3 regions of the Mesorhizobium sp. M0854 genome follow, and region 3 is predicted to be linked to each of the others. Evidence: predicted binding sites of a transcription regulator. Region 3 holds the regulator's gene; each other region holds the start of a gene.
What was found. The regulator PhoB, encoded in region 3, activates phosphate uptake and scavenging genes when phosphate is short. The targets are predictions, from matches to a motif close to TGTCATNNANCTGTCAT.
Positions count from the first base shown of each region.

Region 1: the regulator PhoB is predicted to act here: its motif matches at 4,334-4,350, upstream of NKH99_RS07175 (RNA degradosome polyphosphate kinase).
Region 2: the regulator PhoB is predicted to act here: its motif matches at 2,342-2,358, upstream of NKH99_RS18850 (esterase-like activity of phytase family protein).

Region 1 is NZ_JAMYOL010000003.1:290,304-296,684, reverse strand. Features, by position in the region: gene NKH99_RS07185 (hypothetical protein) at 1-479, opposite strand, end outside; gene ppx (exopolyphosphatase) at 528-2,060, opposite strand; gene NKH99_RS07175 (RNA degradosome polyphosphate kinase) at 2,060-4,261, opposite strand; gene NKH99_RS07170 (zinc-finger domain-containing protein) at 4,411-4,656, shown strand; gene NKH99_RS07165 (FAD-dependent monooxygenase) at 4,676-5,893, shown strand; gene NKH99_RS07160 (TIGR02117 family protein) at 5,921-6,381, opposite strand, start outside.
Region 2 is NZ_JAMYOL010000011.1:128,691-135,071, forward strand. Features, by position in the region: gene NKH99_RS18835 (sugar ABC transporter ATP-binding protein) at 1-65, opposite strand, end outside; gene NKH99_RS18840 (sugar ABC transporter substrate-binding protein) at 122-1,180, opposite strand; gene NKH99_RS18845 (TIM barrel protein) at 1,222-2,211, opposite strand; gene NKH99_RS18850 (esterase-like activity of phytase family protein) at 2,460-3,938, shown strand; gene NKH99_RS18855 (L,D-transpeptidase) at 4,085-4,870, opposite strand; gene NKH99_RS18860 (MATE family efflux transporter) at 5,062-6,381, shown strand, end outside.
Region 3 is NZ_JAMYOL010000010.1:9,253-15,633, reverse strand. Features, by position in the region: gene NKH99_RS17115 (sugar ABC transporter permease) at 1-165, opposite strand, end outside; gene xylF (D-xylose ABC transporter substrate-binding protein) at 307-1,347, opposite strand; gene NKH99_RS17105 (ROK family protein) at 1,634-2,878, shown strand; gene phoB (phosphate regulon transcriptional regulator PhoB) at 2,888-3,577, opposite strand; gene phoU (phosphate signaling complex protein PhoU) at 3,594-4,301, opposite strand; gene pstB (phosphate ABC transporter ATP-binding protein PstB) at 4,334-5,137, opposite strand; gene pstA (phosphate ABC transporter permease PstA) at 5,134-5,985, opposite strand; gene pstC (phosphate ABC transporter permease subunit PstC) at 5,989-6,381, opposite strand, start outside.

The DNA of each region.
Region 1 (6,381 bases), on a different contig from region 3:
TCGTTTGGGTCCTTGACGTAATTTCGAAGATTGCTGTCAATGGCGACGTACACATAACCATCTGATTGAATCAGTTCTTGTCTCTTCACGTATGGTAACAGATCGGACCGACCCACGATGGGCTTGATCGACCCGCCGATGGTCTGAGCCTTGTCGGAAAGAGTTCGATCGACCCCTCTCGAACACGGCTCGAGGCGTGAGAATAAATCGCTCTTCGAGAGGGATTTCATGAGCTTGAATATGTCGGCGCTCGGCTTGAACACGAAGTAGTTTATTTTCTCTCTGTTTTTGGGTGCGCGAAGCATTCTATGAAAATTGAATGGCGTTCTGACGCCCGGCTCTTTGGGATAATGTCGATCCAGATCGAACGTCCCCTTGGCCACGACGGACAGGGTGTACAGCGTCTGGGCACTGGCGGCGCCCGCGAAGAGGACGAAGATCGCCGCAACCAACAGCTGAAGAACCTGCCTGGATTTCACGGCGTTTCCCTTCTTTCCTCAACGGTCGCGACGCGACAGCGCGGGCGTCTATTTGACAGACATGCTAGGCCCGCCCTCGACCGCCAGCACCAGCCGGCGATTGGTGACCCTTGCCAGTTGTGCCAGCCGGCCGGCGGGGCGCTCGCCGTAAAGATCGGCCAGCGCTGCCGGCAGCACCAGCGCCAGCACGCCATTGCCGCGGTGTTCCCATTTCAGTCGCGGCATGACGCCGGGCATTGCCGCGCTCAGCAAATAGACGACACGCAGCAGGGCGGCCAGCACACGGGCCCGTTCGAGATAGCGCGGTGTCGCCAGTCCGCGGATTTCCGGAGCGGCTTCATTGAACACGCCCTCGTGGCGAAACAGGCTGACAAGCGCCAGGAAGGCGCGGCCGGGATGATCGACGCCGATGAAGGAGGCGTGGGCGATGATGTTGAGCGATTGCTTGCCGCGATATTCGGGATGGGCACGCCAGCCGATATCGGCGAGCAGGCAGGCGGCGTGGCGGTAGCGCGCCTCATCCCTGGTCTCGTCGATGCCGAAGGCGGCGAACGCCTTGCCGGTCCACTCGACAAGCTCATGCGCGTGGTCGACCGAGCGCGAGCGCAGGCGGGCAAGCTCTTCCGCCGCCGAGATCAGCGGATCGGCTTTCTGCTCGGCCTTGTCGAGCAGCGAATAGAGAAAGCCCTCGCGCACGCCCAGCGCCGACACGATGATCTTCGACGGCTGCATCGCCGCCATGATCTCCTGCAGCACGATGGCGCCATAGGGCAGCAGCGAGCGACGGTTCTTGGAGATGCCCTCGATGCCTTTGATCTTGTCGATCTCGGCTTTGGCGACCTGCCGGAGGAAGTTCGCGGCGCTTTCGATGCCGATCTCGTAATGGTGCATGACGCCGAGCGGGTAGTTGGTCATTTCCATGTGTAGCCGGGCGAGATTTCGCCAGGTGCCGCCGACCGTGTAGAACGCCCTGCCCTGCCCGCCCTTCAGCAATTTCGCCCGCGCCAGTTGCTCGCGCGTGATCCTTGCCGCCTGGGTCAGCGAGTTCTTCGCCATGTCCTGCAGGCGCAGGCCGCCCAACGGCAGCGTGATGCCGTCACCGATCGTCTCACCATCGATGTCGATCAGCTCGAGGCTGCCGCCGCCAAGATCGCCGGCGATGCCGTTGGCCGGATGGAAACCGGAAATGACGCCGAGCGCCGAATAATGGGCTTCCTCGCGGCCGCTCAGCACCTGGATCTCGGTCTTGAGCACATCCTCGGCGCGGTGGATGAAGTCGGGGCCGTTGACGGCCTCGCGAGCGGCGGCGGTCGCCAGCACATACATGCGCTCGGCGCCGGCCTGGTCGGAGAGTGCGCGGAAACGGCGGAACTCTTCCATCGAGCGCGTCACCGCCTCGGGATCGAGCTTTCCGGTCGAAACGATGCCGCGGCCGAGGCCGGCCAGCATCTTTTCGTTGAACAGCAAGGTCGGCGAACGCGCCAGCCCCTCATAGATGACAAGACGGATCGAGTTCGATCCGATATCGATGATGGACAGCGGTCGGCGGTCCTGAAGCCGGCCCTGGGACGCTGAAATCATCAGCCCGTCGCTGCGTTCTGTTTCTTGCGGCGCTTGAACTGCGCGATGCGCTTGGGCGCATGCGACTTCAACGCATCGCCCCGTCCGGACAGGCTCGGATTGGTCATGAAATATTCCTGCGCGTTGAACGGTTCCTCGCCCTCCTCCAGCACGACGCGCCGGGAGGTTCCGTCAGCCAATACGTCGAAACTTTGCTGGTTGTCCATGATGTTGCCGAGCATGATCTGGCCGAGCACCTGTTCATGCACAGTTGGATTGGTGATCGGCACCATGGTCTCGACGCGGCGGTCGAGATTGCGCGGCATCAGATCGGCCGAGGAGATATAGACGATCGCCCCGTCCGAGGGCAGGCCGTGGCCGTTGCCGAAGCAATAGATGCGGCTGTGCTCGAGGAAACGGCCGACGATCGACTTCACCCTAATGTTCTCCGATAGGCCGGGCACCTGCGGTCTCAGGCAGCAGATGCCGCGCACGACGAGATCGATCTCGACGCCGGCGCGGCTGGCATCGTAGAGCGCATCGATGACGATCGGGTCGACCAAGGCGTTCATCTTCATCCAGATGCGGGCCGGCCTGCCCTCCAGCGCGTGGCTGATCTCATCCGAAATGTGCTGGAGGATGCGGTCGCGCAGCGTAAACGGCGAGATGGCCAGCCGCATCTGCTCGGCCGGCTCGGCATAGCCGGTGATGAAGTTGAACAATTGGGCGACATCGCGCGCGATCGTCGGATCGGTGGTGAAGAAGGACAGGTCGGTGTAGATGCGTGCCGTGACCGGGTGGTAGTTGCCGGTGCCCAGATGCACGTAATTGCGCAGCCTGCCATCCTCGCGCCGCACCACCAGCGACATTTTCGCATGGGTCTTGAGCTCGAGGAAACCGAAGACGACCTGGACGCCGGCGCGCTCGAGGTCGCGCGCCCAGCGGATGTTGGCCTCCTCGTCGAAGCGCGCCTTGAGCTCGACCAGCGCCGTCACCGACTTGCCGGCCTCGGCGGCGTCGACCAGAGCGCGTACGATCGGGCTGTCGTTGGAGGTGCGGTAGAGCGTCTGCTTGATCGCCACCACTTCCGGGTCGGCCATTGCCTGGCGCAGGAACTGCACCACCACGTCGAAAGATTCGTAAGGATGGTGGACGATGATGTCCTTCTCGCGGATCGCCGCAAAACAATCGCCGCCATGCTCGCGGATGCGCTCGGGAAAGCGGGGATTGTAGGGGGTGAATTTCAGATCGTCGCGGGCGACGGCGACGATCTCCGAGATCTGGCTGAGCGCCAGCGGACCGGTGAGCACGCTGATGCGGCTTGCCGAGACGCCGAGCTCGCCGGCGACGAAATCGCGCAATTCGGCCGGCATCAGCTTGTCGAACTCGATGCGGATGACCGAGCCGCGGCGTCGGCGCTTCAGCGCCGTCTCGAACAGCCGCACCAGATCCTCTGATTCTTCCTCGACCTCGATATCGCTGTCGCGGATGATGCGGAACGTGCCGGAGCCCTTGACCTCATAGCCGGGGAACAGCTTGCCGATATAGAGACTGACCGCCTCTTCGAGTGGAATGAAGCGGACATGATGCTTGCGATCCGGCAAACGGATGAAGCGCCTCAGCGCCACCGGCAGGCGCAGAAGCGCGCTCATTTCCTCGCCGTTCTTGCGATGGCGCAATTGCAGCGCCATCGAGAAACCGAGATTGGGAATGAACGGAAACGGATGCGCCGGGTCGATCGACAGCGGCGTCAGGACCGGAAATACCTGCTCCTGGAAATGGTCCTCGAGCCAGGTCTTCTCGTCCTTGGTCAGGCCATCGCGGGTGATGCTTTCGATGCCTTGTTTGTCGAGCAGCAGCATCAGCGCCGAAAGGCTGTTCTGCTGGTCCTCCTGCAGGCGCTCGACCTCGCGCAGCAATTGTTCGAGCTGCTGCTCGGGAGTGCGCCCATCCGGGCTCTTCAGCACGATGCCTTCGCGCACCTGGCCGGCAAGACCAGCGACGCGGACCATGAAGAACTCGTCGAGGTTGGCGGCCGATATCGACAGGAAGCGAACGCGCTCGAGCAGCGGGTGATTGGCGTTCAGCGATTCCTCGAGCACGCGCCGGTTGAATTGCAGCCAGGAAAACTCGCGATTGACGAAGCGATCGGGATTGCCGCCTTCGGGGCTCGCCGCCTCGACGGTGATGAATTCGTTCTGCACCGGCTTCAGTTCGTTCATGGTTCCCGCTCTTCCCACACCGTTCGACGAGCACAGCCTTAACCGGCTTAACTTATCCTCTGACAGGCTTTTGCGACAGTTTCATTTCATCGATCTTGCAAAGAGACGGGTTATGATCCAGATGCAATCGACGAGATCAGGAGACGACGATGGCAGGCGGTTCCATTCCCCATTTCCAGAACGATGCGGGCTACCCGGCAATCGACATCGGCGTCAAGGAATTCATGTGCACCGGCGCCAATCCGCCTTTCGACCATCCGCATGTATTTCTCGACATGGGCGACGACAATGAAAAGGTCTGCCCCTATTGCTCGACGCTCTATCGCTATTCGCCGAAACTGAAGGCATTGGAAACGCAGCCGCCGGGCTGCCTCTATATCGACCAGGCCGCCTGATTCTTCCGCGACAAGCCTGATGCAGGAAACGCAGTCCCGGCAGGTGGTCATCGCCGGGGCGGGCGTCGCCGGGCTGACCGCGGCACTGGCCTTCGCCGAGCGCGGCTATCGGGTAAAACTGTTCGAACAGGCGCAGCACCTCGAGGCTGCCGGCGCCGGTATCCAGCTTTCGCCCAACGCGACGCGCATCCTACGGCAGCTCGGCGTACTCGATCGGCTGCTGGCGACGGCGGTGCGGCCGGAGGCAGTCGTGCTCAAGGATGCCGCCACGCTGCGCAAGCTGGCGCGCGTACCGCTTGGCCAGGCGGCCGACACGCGCTGGGGAGCGCCCTATCTCGTTGCCCACCGCGCGGATCTGCAGTCAGCGCTGATGCAGCGGATAGCCGAGCGGCCCAAGGTCGAGCTTGTCACCGGTGCCCGCGTCTGCGGCGTCGCAACCAGACCGAATGGCATCACCGCAACAGTCGAGATTGCCGGCACGACCATCGAAACCGAAGCATCGTTGCTGGTCGGCGCCGATGGGGTCTGGTCGTCGGTGCGAGAAAAACTGGCCCGCAAGGCGGCCGAATTCGGCAGAAGCCGATTCTCGGGCGAGCTTGCCTGGCGCGCCACGGTGGCCGCGGACACCCTCGCCGGACAAGCCTTCAGGGCGATCGGTGCGCCCGATTGCGTTACCGCATTCCTCTATCCCGGCTTTCATATGGTCGCCTATCCGGTCAGCCGTGGCACTGCCTTCAACCTCGCTGCCTTCACCAAGGGCGAGCGCATCGCCGAAGGCTGGTCGGGGTATGCCGACCCCGCCAGCCTCGCCAGCGCCATGCGCGGTACCGCGCCGGCGCTGGTTCGCCTGGCGACCGAGGCGGCGCCGTGGACGGCATGGCCGATCCACATTGTCGAGCAGCGGCGGTGGACGACGCCGCAACGCATCGCGCTGATCGGCGATGCGGCGCACGCGATGACGCCGTTTGCCGCACAGGGCGCGGCGATGGCGATCGAGGACGCGGCGACGCTTGCCGGCTTCATTGCGGCCTCCACAGCCGATCTTGAGGGGGCGCTTGCCGCCTGGGAACAGGCGCGGCGGCCGCGCGTCGCCCAGGTCGCCCGCCGCGGCGCCGTCAATCGCCTCGCCTGGCATGCGGCCGGGCCGGTGGCGATGGCCCGCAACCTGTTCCTGGCGATGCGCTCGCCCGAAAAACTCGCCGCCGATCTCGACTGGCTCTACGGCTGGCGGGCGTAGGACGTTCGGCGGTCCTAAGTCGCCCGGTCAATTGTAAAGCCGCATCGACAGGCCGAGCGATGCCGGCAGCGGGTTCCACCAGCCGGTGCGCAGCCCGGCGATGCGCAGTGCCGCCGCCGCCCAGGTGTTGCAGCCGACCAGCGCGTTGAAACGGCCATTGCCTTCGAAGAAACGATCGAAACGGGAATACGCCGCATTCTCGATCGGCATGGCCCCGCTCGGTCCCTGCCGGAAGCTTCCCGCAATGTAATCGAGCAGCGCCGTAAACCGCTCCTCGCCGATGTCGAAGCCGGCGACGTCGGGATGCGGCTCGGCGATTTCGCCTGAAATGTCGACATGCATCACCGAGGCATCGACGGTCAGCGCCTTCATCACCGGCACTGCCTTCAGTTCCGACCAGGTCGGCGTCTCGAGATAGAAGGCGCGGCCGCCCCAGCCGAAGACGATGTAGCGGACCTCCGCCACGTCTGCTGGAATGCCGGCATCGA
Region 2 (6,381 bases), on a different contig from region 3:
TCGCTCAGCGCCCGCACAGCCGGAAACTCTTTGGAAATGCCCTCGAATTGCAGCCGCGCTGACATTGCTTCGGTTCTCCAGGCAAGGTGCCGACCCAAGGCCGGCACCTGCCGGCCCTGCTCTACTGGCCCGCTGCCGCGTCCTCGAGCAGCGCCTTGCGCACGGCGTCGCCGGCGCCAGAGTAACGGTCGGCATTGTCCTTGGTGATCAGCGCCTGCGGCGTGGCGACGACGCGCGGCAGCTTCTGCCCGGCCACCAGCCGCAGCGCAGATTCCAGCGCCACCTCGCCGGTCAGCACCGGGAACGAATCGACGGTGCCGGTCAGCTCGCCGGCGCGGATCGAGGCATAGGCGTCGGAGATCCCGTCGGTGCCGAAGACCGCAACCTTGTCCTGCAGCCCGGCAGCCTTGACCGCCTCGACGATGCCCAGCGCCATGCCGTCATTGTTGGCATAGAAGCCGATCAGATCGGGGTGCTGCTGCAGGATGTTGGTGGCCGCGTCGTAGGAGGTCTGGCGGTCCCAGTTACCGGGGACGCTGGCGACGACGTCGAACTTGCCGGCCTCGGTGATCGTTGTCTTGAAACCATCGGTGCGCTGGACGGCGGCGTAGACGCCGGCCTGGCCTTCGACGATGGCGACCTTGCCGCCGTCCGGCCGGTTCTTGATGAACCATTTGGCCACGCGCACGCCGTTGTCGCGCTGGACATTACCGACATAATGCTCGGCCTGCGGGATGACCGCGTCGTTGACGTTGACCACCGGCACGTTGGCCGCCTTGGCCTGTTCCATGATCGGCTGCAGGTTGGAGTCGGTCTGCGGCGAGACGAGCAGCACGTTGTAGCCCTGTGTGACCAGGCCTTCGGCGATGGTGAGCTGACCGAGCTGGTCGCCCTCGCTCTGCGCTGCCTGGTAGACGACGGGCACGCCGGTGCGGTCGCCGAACGACTTGTAGCCCTCTCCCAGCGAGCGCCAGTATTCATTGGTCAGCGTCTTGGAGACCGCACCCGCCTTGGTACCCTCGGGCAGCTTGGGGAACGCACCGAACCTGGCCTTGAGCTGCGACCAGTCGATGCGATCCTTCTCGGTGTCGGAATTGAGCGGCGCGAGGTCCGCGGAAAAAGCCGAGCCGATGGACAGCGCCATCAGGGCAGCGGCAGCGGTGGCAAGTAGAAATTTCATGATCTTCCTCCCTTGTTGAAAAACGGTCTATGCCGCCGGCCTCAGCTGTCCGGCCCGAGCATGGCTTCCTGGATGATGGCCTGCGAGGCGACCGCGTCCTGACGGTCGACGGCAGTGGACAGGCGATTGTCCTTTTCCAGCCGATCGACGAAGCGCAGCATGCGCTTGACAGTCGCGATGTTGACTTCGCATTCGTGGACCGGGTCGAGCCCGGTCATGTCGGGGAACGTGTCGAAGTAGATGGCGCCGGCATAGCCGTCTCGACGGATCTGCCTGAGCAGCTCGATCGTCTGCAGCGTATGCACGGCCCCGACCATCAGGCCGTCGTCGCGCTTGGCGTAGCCGTCGTTGAGATGCACGCCGAGCAGCTTGCTGTGTCGCGCCACGAGTGCTGCGGCAAAGGCCGGCTGCTCGTCGGCATAGAGCACATGGGCGAAATCGAGCGTCACGCCGAGATTTGGCAGGCCGATCTCGCGGATCGCCAGCAATGTAGTCGCCGCATCTGGCATCAGGCTGTAGGAGCGCGGCTCGTTGGGTTTGTATTCAAGGCTGATTTGGCAGCCCGGATCATGCGCCGCAACTTCACGAATGCCATCGATTTCGTGTTGCCAGAGCGCTGCGTAGTCCACCTGGAAGGCATAGTCGAAGCCATCCTGCCCGAGCCACAAGGTCATCAGGCTGGCGCCCGCCTCGCGGGTGGCGTCGATGCCGGCCTTGGTCAGGTCGATGGCTTCGCGGCGAATGGCAGGATCCGGGTTGGTGAAGGCGCCGAGCTTGAAAGCCGGATTGGAATAGTAGCGCATGGCGAAACCATTGATGGAAAGCCCGATATCGCCGAGTTTGCGCGCTATTTCCGCAGGCTTTTCATCGACATGGTCGGGGAAGTTGAGGTCGAGATCGGTCAACTCCGCAACCTTCGCCGCACGTGCCGCCATTTGCAGCATGGACGGTTTGCCGACAAGATCGGGCCACTCGGACTGTGGCCGCGAGGCAAAGGAATTGAGGCGGGTGGCGAAACGATAGGCAGTCATCGGGGACCTTTCATTGTCATAACTTTACATTATAACGACTATTTGTAAAGTCGTTAATTGCTCGCTCGGCGACGACGAATTCGCCATACCCAGGCCAGTTGCGACCATGGGGGACAAGCAAGCGCGGCACTGTCACGCAAGTATCATGTTCGCGTCCTAGATCGCTTCTCCGAAGGCTTTCGCGGCATCCTCGATGCCACGCGGCGCTTTTTCAGATCCCGGCAGCTTTGTCTCAAAAGAGGATATCCATGAAAAACCTGCACCGAACCGCGTCCCTCGCCGTCGCGCTGGCGATGTTCACCGCCTTGACCCCGGCCTTGGCAGAAAACGCCGCGACCGTCGGCGGCGTCGGCTTCGTCAACAAGGGCATGGTCGGTGTCGGCCGCATCCCGGCCAGCCAGAAGGACAAGTTCGGCGAGACGTTTGGCTCCGGCTCAGGCATGTCGATCGACGCTGCCGGCTGGACACATGGCACCGATGGCTACAAGGGCTCGTTATGGCTGTTGCCGGACCGCGGCTACAATGTCGTCGGTACCACCGATTACCGCCCGCGCCTCAACACGATCGCCATCGAGTTCGCCCCGATCGCGCCGGGTGCGGCACCGGCCACCGGCCAGGAACAATCGGGCCTCAAGGCGACGCTTGCAGACACCATGCTTTTGACCGGCGACAAGGGCGCCGACGCAACCGGCCTCGATCCGCTCAACGGCGTGCGTGCCGCGACCGACGACATGCCGATCCTGCCCGAAGCCAACGGCAAGCTCGCGCTCGATAACGAAGCGATCGCACGGCTGCCCGACGGCACGATGTTCATCTCGGACGAATACGGTTCGAACATCTACCGCTTCTCCGCCGATGGGCGTCTGATGTCGGCAACGCAGCCGCCGGCGGCGCTTGTCCCGATGCGTCACGGGACGCCAAACTTTGCTTCCAACAATCCGGGACTTGGCGCGGCAGACCCGGATCCGAAGGATCCCGAAACCGGCCGTCAGAACAACCAGGGCCTCGAAGGCATGGCGCTGACGCCGGACGGGAAGTTCCTGATTGCCGTGCTGCAGTCGGCCCCAAGGCAGGATGGCGGCGATTCCGCCTCGACGCGTCAGAACACGCGCGCGCTGGTCTACGATGCCTCGGATCCCGGCCAGCTCAAGCTCGCGCATGAATATGTCGTGCCGCTGCCGGTGTTCACCGATGCCAAGGGCAAAACCAAGATCGCCGCGCAGAGCGAAATCGTGGCGCTGTCGGACAAGACCTTCCTGATGCTGGCGCGCGACAGCGGCAATGGCCAGGGGCTGAAGGGCGACACCTCGCTCCACCGCGAGATCAGCGTCGTCGATCTGTCTGCGGCAACCGATGTCGCCGGCACAGAATTCGACAAGGACAAGCCGCTGGCGCCCAAGGGTGAGCTCGATCCATCGGTGACGCCGGCCAAGCTGACGCCGCTCATTGACATCAACGACAAGACCGAGCTCGGCCGCTTCGGGCTGCACAATGGCGCGCCCAACGACCGCAACAACCTTTCGGAGAAGTGGGAGGCGATGTCGGTGGTGAGCGTCCTCGATCCGACACTGCCCGACGACTATTTCCTGTTCGTCGCCAATGACAATGACTTCCTCACGCAGGACGGCTTCCAGGTAGGCGCGGCCTACAAGGCCGAGGATGGCGCCGATGTCGACACCATGTTCCTGGTCTATCAGGTCACGCTCCCAGGCCTCGCCAAGAAGTAGCGGCACCCATACAGGCGGACGCGCGGAACGCGTCCGCCTGAGTTGGCGCGATTGAGCGGTCGTGCCCTTCAGTTGCGGCTCGCCCGCGCAAGGACGGTGTCCTGGTGCGTTGCAAAACCTGCGACTGACGATCCAGTCGAAGGCACTTACCTCAACATCTCCGCGTCCTTTGGCACGCCGGCATCGATCGGCTCGGCCGTCCTGTTCGACACGGCGGCGATCTTCCCGGCGGCCGACAGGTTCGGGCGCACGAAGACCGGCGCGACGCCGTCGACGCGGCTGTAGAGGTCGATTATGTCCTGATTCATGAAGCGCACACAGCCGGAGGAAGCGTTCTTCCCAATGGAATCCCACTCCGGCGTGCCGTGCAGCCTATACATCGTGTCCTTGCCGTCACGGAAGAGATACAGCGCGCGGGCGCCAAGCGGGCTCTGCGGGCCGGGCGGCATGCCGTCCTTGTATTTCGCCAGTTCCGGCCGGCGTTGGATCATTTCCGGCGGCGGCGTCCAGACCGGCCACTTCTTCCTCGCCTGTACCACGGCGCTGCCGGTCCATCCGAAACCGGCCTTGCCGAGGCTGACGCCATAGCGAATTGCCTTGCCGCCGTCGCGCACCAGATAGAGGAAGTGCTCGGAAGTATCGACGACGATCGTGCCGGGTTTTTCTCCAGTCGGGTCGGCCACGATTTGACGCACGAATTTCGGATCGACCTTGGCTACCGGGATTGCCGGCAGTTGATAGCCCTCGTCCATGCGCGCGGCATACATGCTTGCGGCATCGCCGAAAGCCGGATCGCTTGGTGCCGCGGGCACCGGCGCCGCCACGTCCGTCGTAGTGCACGACGAAAGAGCCACGGAGGCCGCGCCCAGAGCGGATGCACCAAGAAAGGCGCGCCGGTTCAGGCGCTCAAAAAACAACGGAATATCGGACATGAGCCCCCCGGCCTACCCATGAGATCCAGGAAAATGCGGCCCCACGCGTGCGGGATCAATATACGATTCCGGAAGGTTGAGAAATGCTTAGATCAAGGCACGCCAGGCGGAATTTACAGCGCCGCATCGACCTCTCCCGTTAAATCGGCAATCATTGCGGACTCAGACAAGCCTTCGCCGAGTTGCCTGCCATGGACGACAACATGCCCCCGCGCCGGCAGACCGGCGACCTCACCAGTGGGCCTATCCCGCGCACCCTGTTGCTGTTTGCCCTGCCGGTGCTCGGCTCCAATGTGCTGCAGTCGCTCAACGGCTCGATAAATGCCGTGTGGGTCGGCCGTTTCCTCGGTGAAGCGGCGCTGACCGCCACGTCCAATGCCAACCTCGTGCTGTTTCTCATCCTCGGCACCGTCTTCGGCATCGGCATGGCGGCGACCATCCTGGTCGCACAATCCGTCGGCGCTCGTGACCTGCCCGAAGCCCGGCGCATCGTCGGAACCAGCGCCACCTTCTTCTTCCTCGTCTCGGTGGTGTTCGCGGTCTGCGGCTGGATCTGGGTCGATGCGATCCTCGATGCGCTCGGCACGCCGGCCGACGCGTTGCCGCTGGCGCGCTCCTATCTGCGCATCATCTTCCTCGCCGTGCCGATGATGAACCTGCTGTCCTTCGTCATGACGGTGCTGCGCGGCGCCGGCGATTCGCGCACGCCTTTCCTTTTTATGGCGCTGGCCGTCATGCTCGACGTCGTTTTGAACCCGTTGCTCATCCTCGGCATCGGCCCGTTCCCCGAACTCGGCATCGCCGGCTCGGCCACCTCGACGCTGATCGGCCAGACGGTAAGCGTGGTTGCCATCCTGATTGTGCTCTATGCGCGCAAGCACCCGCTGCGGCTGGCCGGCGCCAATCTCGCTCTGCTGCGGCCGGACCCGGCGCTGCTGCGCATCGTCGTCTTCAAGGGCGTGCCGATGGGCCTGCAGATGATCGTCGTTTCGGCCGCGGCGCTGACGGTGATGGGCATGGTCAACTCGTACGGCTCGCAGGTTGCAGCTGCCTACGGCATAGCCGCACAGCTCTGGACCTATATCCAGATGCCGGCGCTCGCCATCGGCGCCGCGGTGTCGTCCATGGCGGCGCAAAATGTCGGCGCCAGGCGCTGGGACCGGATTGGACGCATCGCCACCTCCGGCGTCGGCTTCAACCTTGTGCTCACCGGCATGCTCGTCGCGCTGCTGTTCGTATTCGATCGCGCGGTGCTCAGCCTCTTCCTTGGCAGCGACAGTGCAGCAATCGACATCGCCACTCACATCAACAAGATCGCGTCGTGGTCCTTCATCCTGTTCGGCATCACCATCGTGCTCTTCGCCACCGTGCGTGCCACCGGCGCGATGATGCCGCCGCTGATCATCCTGGTGATCTCGGTGCTGCTGGTGCGCACCAGCTTCGCCTATTTCTTCCGAAGCGTGATCGGCGAGGAAGCTCTGTGGTGGAGCTTTCCGGCTGGCTCTATAACC
Region 3 (6,381 bases):
AATGACATGCAGGCCGACCCAGATGACCAGCAGCGCGCCGACCATGCCGAGCATGCGCGTGTCGAGTTCGGTTGCCTTGAGAAATCGGGCAACGATGCCGAGCTCGGATTCCCGTGCCCGGTCTGCCGTGTTGTCGACCGGCGTGTTGGACGTCGTGTCGGTCATGATGTTTCTCCCGCCGGGTTGCCGTCTGCCGCGGATGCCGGAAGCAGCCTAGAAGTTATCCGCCGGAAGCGGAAAAACAACTCTTGTTGAAAAACGCCGCGGCGAGCGGCCGCGGCGTTCGGACTTCTCGGAAACGTCGGCTCAGTTGCAGACTGCAACAGTGCCAGCCGTCACGCCGGCGCAGACCTCTTCTTTCTTGATCCAGCCGGCGTCGATGACGACGTTGAGGTTGTCCTTGGTGATGGCGACCGGGGTCAGGAACAGCGACTTGACGGTATTGCCGCCGGGCGTGGTGAAATCCTTCACGCCGGCAATGTCGGTCATCTGCTTGCCGTCGGCCAGTTGCGAGGCGATCTCGGCGGCATTCTTGCCGAGCTCGCGCGCATCCTTCCACACCGACACGGTCTGTGTGCCGAGCGCGATGCGGTTCAGCGCGGCGTGGTCGCCGTCCTGGCCCGAAACCGGAACCGATCCGGCCAGCCCTTGCGCTGTCAGCGCGGCGACGACGCCGCCGGCAGTGCCATCATTGGCCGCGACCACGGCATCGACCTTGTTGTCGTTGGCGGTCAGGAACTGTTCCATGTTCTTCTGAGCGTTGGCCGGCAGCCAGCCGTCGGTATAGGCCTCGCCGACATTCTTGATCTTGCCGCTGTCTATTGCCGCCTTCAGCACCTCCATCGAACCGGCAAACAGGAAATCGGCATTCGGATCGGAACCCGAACCCTTGATGAAGACATAGTTGCCTTCCGGCTTCACCTTGAAGACTTCCCGGGCCTGCATGCGGCCGACTTCCTTGTTGTCGAAGGTCAGGTAAAAGACGTCCTTGTTCTCGATCAGCCGGTCGTAGCCGACAACCGGAATACCTTCGTCCAGTGCCTTTTGCACGGCCGGCCCGATGGCCGAGGCGTCCTGCGCCAGGATGATCAGTGCGTTGGCGCCCTGCGAGATCAGGCTCTCGACGTCGGTGAGCTGCTTGCCGGGGTTGGACTGTGCGTCGGCGGAAATATACTTGTCGCCTGCGGCCTCGATGGCCGCCTTCATTGCGGCCTCGTCGGTCTTCCAGCGCTCTTCCTGGAAGTTCGACCAGGAAACGCCGATGACCTTGTCTTTAGCCTGCGCCACTGACGCCAGCGCCAGCGTCATGGCGACACCCGCCAGAATGGCGGTCGTGAATTTCTTCATCATATCCTCCCTGCGCCGCGTACGGCGTGACCAATTGGCTCAAAGACCAGCTTAGAAGCTCTAATTTTTTCGAGCCTCGAAAAAATACTGACCCGATCTCCGGCTGCTGTCAACATCGATTCTGATGGATTTTGATGACTCTGCGAGTTTTTTCGAGCGTCGGAATAAACGATGACAGCGCCACCTGCATCTGACACTATTTGCCTCATCCGACACTATTTGTCGGACATTAACCGACGGCTTCCGGTTCATGAGCGGCCGCGGCAACCGGGAGGAAAGCAAAACAATGTCGGTCGGAATCCGCCATGACGATTTGCGCCGGCGCAACCGGGCGATGGTGATCTCGGCGGTGCGCCGGGCCGGCCAGCCATCGCGTACTGAGATCGCAGCTACCACCGGCCTCAGTCATTCGACCATATCGGCGATTTCTTCCGACCTGATACGGGAAGGCATCCTCGCCGAGAGCAAGCCAAGTGAGCCCGTTTCGTTGAAACGCGGTCGTCCGCAAGTCGGCCTCGCCCTCAACCCGGAAGCGGCGGCGGTGCTGACCGTGGTGTTGTCGCTGAATTTCCTTTCGGCCGCCATTATCGACTATACGGGACAGGTGGTCGCCGAGGAACAGCGCCGGCTGGACACGCTGACTATGCCGCGCGACGAGCTGATCCGTGAATGCATGGCCATCGTCCGGCGCCGGCTGCAGGATCCAGATCTTGACGTCCGCAGTGTCGCCCGCATCGCCCTGGCGATTCAGGGCATTACCGACTCCCCTGCACGCGCCATGCTGTGGTCGCCGATCACGCCGCAGACCGACATCGCCTTTGCCGACATGCTGGAGGACGAATTCGGCATCCCGGCAACGGTGGAGAACGACTGCAACATGATGGCGGTGGCTTTGCGCTGGCGCAATCCGGATCGCTATCGCGATGACTTCATCGCCATCCTGCTTTCGCATGGCATCGGCATGGGGCTGGTGCTGAAGGGCGAACTGTTCACCGGGACGCATTCCTCGGGCGGCGAATTTGGCCACATGATCCATCGTCCGGGCGGCGCGCTCTGCCGTTGCGGGCGGCGCGGCTGCATCGAGGCGTATGCCGGCAACTACGCCATCTGGCGCAACGCCAGGCAGATGAGCGAAGACAGCGAACCGGTCGCCGACGTCAGCGACGCCGACATGCGCGCACTGGCGGCCCGGGCGCGCGAGAAAGATGGGCCGGAACGCGAGGCCTACCGCAAGGCCGGCGAAGCGCTGGGTTTCGGTCTCGGCTCGCTGTTCGCGCTGATCGATCCGGCACCGGTCGCGATGGTCGGCGCCAGTGCCGCCGCCTTCGATCTGATCGAGCCGGCCTTGCGGAAGGCAATCGCCCAGACCGCCGGCGGCCAGCATTCAGGCTCGATCTCCTTCGATACAGAGCCGAACGAATTGCCTCTGATCCGCGAAGGCTGCGCGATGCGGGCGTTAAGCTTCGTCGACCAGGAGATTTTCGCGCCGGGCGCGCAAATGAGGCCCAGCGTCAGAAAGAACGTAGCCTGACCAGGCGGGTCAATCTTCCCTGATCGCATAGCCGGCGCCGCGGATGGTGCGGATGACATCCGGCATCCGGCCGTTGTTGACGGCTTTGCGCAGCCGCCCGACATGCACGTCGACGGTGCGTTCGTCGATGTAGATTGTCTCCCCCCAGACATTATCGAGTAACTGGCTGCGCGAGAAGACACGGCCCGGATGCCGCATCATGAACTCGAGCAGCCGGAATTCGGTCGGCCCGAGCCTGATTTCGCTCTTCTTGCGATAGACCCTGTGCGATTCGCGATCGAGCACGATGTCGCCGACCTTCAGCACGCTGGACAGCACTTCCGGCTTGGCGCGCCGCAGCAGCGCCTTGACCCTGGCCATGAATTCCGGTGTCGAAAACGGCTTGACCAGATAGTCGTCGGCGCCGGTCGAAAGACCGCGCACCCGGTCGCTCTCCTCGCCGCGCGCGGTCAGCATGATGATCGGCAGCCGCTCGGTTTCGGGGCGCACCCGCAACCGACGACAGAGCTCGATGCCGGAAACCGCTGGTATCATCCAGTCGAGCACCAAAAGGTCGGGCACATTCTCCTGCAAACGGATCTCGGCTTCGTCGCCGCGTGTCACCACCTCGACCTGGTAGCCTTCGGATTCGAGATTGTAGCGGAGCAGCACACCCAACGGCTCCTCGTCCTCCACCACCATTATGCGTGGTGCGATCATCGGCTGGGCACCCCCATCATGTCACCGGTGCGGACATTGTCGTTTCGTCCTGCTTCGGACGATTGACCGGCAATTGCTCGCCGGTCAGCACATAATACGCATTTTCGGCGATGTTGGTGACATGGTCGCCGATCCGCTCCAGATTCTTGGCGCAGAACAGCAGGTGCGTGCAAGCGGTGATGTTGCGCGGATCTTCCATCATGTAGGTCAACAGCTCGCGGAACACGGACGTGTATTTAACGTCGATGCGCTCGTCGGCGGCACGAAGCTTGGCCAACGCGGCCGCATCGCCTGCAGCATATTCCTCGATGACACCCTGCACCTGGATGAGAACCAGCTGCGCCATCGCGTCGATGGAATGCGACAGGTCCCGCGGCGTGGCGCTGAGGCCGACCGCACTCACGCGCTTGGCGATATTCTTGGCAAGGTCGCCGATGCGTTCGAGGTCGCCCGCCATGCGGATCGCTCCGACCACATGGCGAAGATCGTGGGCCATCGGCTGGCGTTTGGCGATCAGGGTGATGGCGCGGTCGTCCAGTTCGCGTTGACGCGCATCCATGATGGCGTCGTCGGAAACGACGCGTTGCGCCAGCACGTTGTCGGAATTCAACAGCGCCTTGGTCGCCCCGCCGACCATCGAACCGGCGAGGTCGGCCATGTCGCGGATCAGCTTGCTGATCTGCTCGAGATCCTCGTCGAAAGAAGCGACTGTGTGTTCGCCCATGGTCCTGTCCTCATATGCATGATCGGAACGGCTCAGCCGAAGCGGCCAGTGATGTAGTCCTGCGTGCGCTTCTCGCGGGGCGACGTGAATATCTTCTCGGTCCGGTCGAACTCGACCAGTTCACCCAGATACATGAACGCCGTCTGGCGCGACACGCGCGCCGCCTGCTGCATGTTGTGGGTGACGATGACGATCGTGTAGTCGGCTTGCAATTCGTCGATCAGTTCCTCGATCTTGGCAGTCGACAGCGGGTCGAGCGCCGAAGCCGGTTCGTCGAGCAGAATGACTTCCGGCTTCACCGCCACGGTGCGGGCGATACAGAGCCGCTGCTGCTGGCCGCCGGACAGGCTCAAGCCGCTGGCGTTGAGCTTGTCCTTGACCTCGCTCCACAGCGCGGCGCGCTTCAACGCCTGTTCGACGCGGCCGTCCATCTCGGACTTGCCGAGGTTCTCGTAGAGCCTGACGCCGAAGGCGATGTTCTCGTAGATCGACATCGGGAACGGCGTCGGCTTCTGGAACACCATGCCGATCTTGGTCCTGAGGAGGTTGAGATCCTGCGACCGGTCGAGAATGTTCTTGCCGTCGAGCAGCACCTGGCCCTCGGCCGTCTGTTTTGGGTAGAGCTCATAGATGCGGTTGAACACACGCAGCAGCGTCGATTTCCCGCAGCCCGAAGGGCCGATGAAGGCCGTGACGCTGCGCTCGGGCAGCGACAGGCTGATGTCCTTCAGCGCCTTGCTCTGGCCGTAGTAGAAGTTGAGGTTCTTGACCTCGATCTTCGTCTTCTCGGCGACCGTTTCGGCCATCGTCATGTCTGGGGACAACATCTGTGTCATCTGTCCTCTCTGCGTCCGGTAAGGCTGCGGGCGAGGATGCTCAAGCCCAGAACCGTCAGGGTGATTATGAGTGCGCCGGTCCACGCCAGTTGCTGCCATTCCTCGTAAGGGCTGAGAGCGAACTGGAAGATGGTCACCGGCAGGCTGGCCATCGGCGCGTTGATATTGCTGCTCCAGAACTGGTTGTTGAGCGCGGTGAAGAGCAGCGGCGCCGTCTCGCCGGAAATGCGTGCTATCGCCAGCAATATGCCGGTGACGATGCCGGACAATGCGGCGCGGTAGGCGACCGAACGGATCACCACCCAGCGCGGCGCGCCGATCGCGGCACCGGCTTCACGCAACGCGTTCGGCACCAGGTTGAGCATGTCTTCAGTGGTGCGCACGACCACCGGAATGACCAGGATGGCAAGCGCAACGGCGCCGGCAATGGCCGAGAAATGTCCCATTGGCCGCACCATCAGCTCATAGACAAACAAGCCTATGATGATCGACGGCGCCGACAACAGGATGTCGTTGATGAAGCGGACGACGGTGGTGATGCGCGAAAAGCGTCCATACTCGGCCATGTAGGTTCCCGCCAGCACGCCGATCGGCGTGCCGACGACAACGGCGATGATCGTCATCAGCAGGCTGCCCGTGATGGCATTGAGCAAGCCGCCGGCCTCGCCCGGTGGTGGCGTCATCTCGGTGAAGACCGCGAGCGAAAGCCCGGCTGTGCCCTTATAGACCAACGCGCCGAGAATGAGCGCCAGCCAGGCAAGCCCGATGCCGGCGGCGACGACGCAAAGCGCCATCATCACCGAATTCCTGGCTTTGCGGCGGCTGTGGAGCGATGAGGATGTCGACATCGGTCAGGCTCCCGTACGGGCGTCGATCCGCATCAGCATATAGCGGGCGGCGGCGAGGATCAGGAAGGTGATGACGAAGAGGATCAGGCCGAGCGAAACCAGCGAGGAGGTGTAGAGGTCGCCGTCGGCCTCGGTGAATTCATTGGCGATGGTCGCCGAGATCGTCGTGCCCGGCGCGAACAGGGAGGCACTGATGCGATGTGCGTTGCCGATGACGAAAGTCACCGCCATGGTTTCGCCGAGTGCCCGGCCGAGGCCAAGCATGACGCCGCCCATGATACCGATGCGGGTATAGGGAATGACCACGCGCCGGGTCACTTCCCAGGTCGTGCAACCGATGCCATAGGCCGATTCCTTCAGCACCGCCGGCACCGTATCGAAGACGTCCTTGGTGAT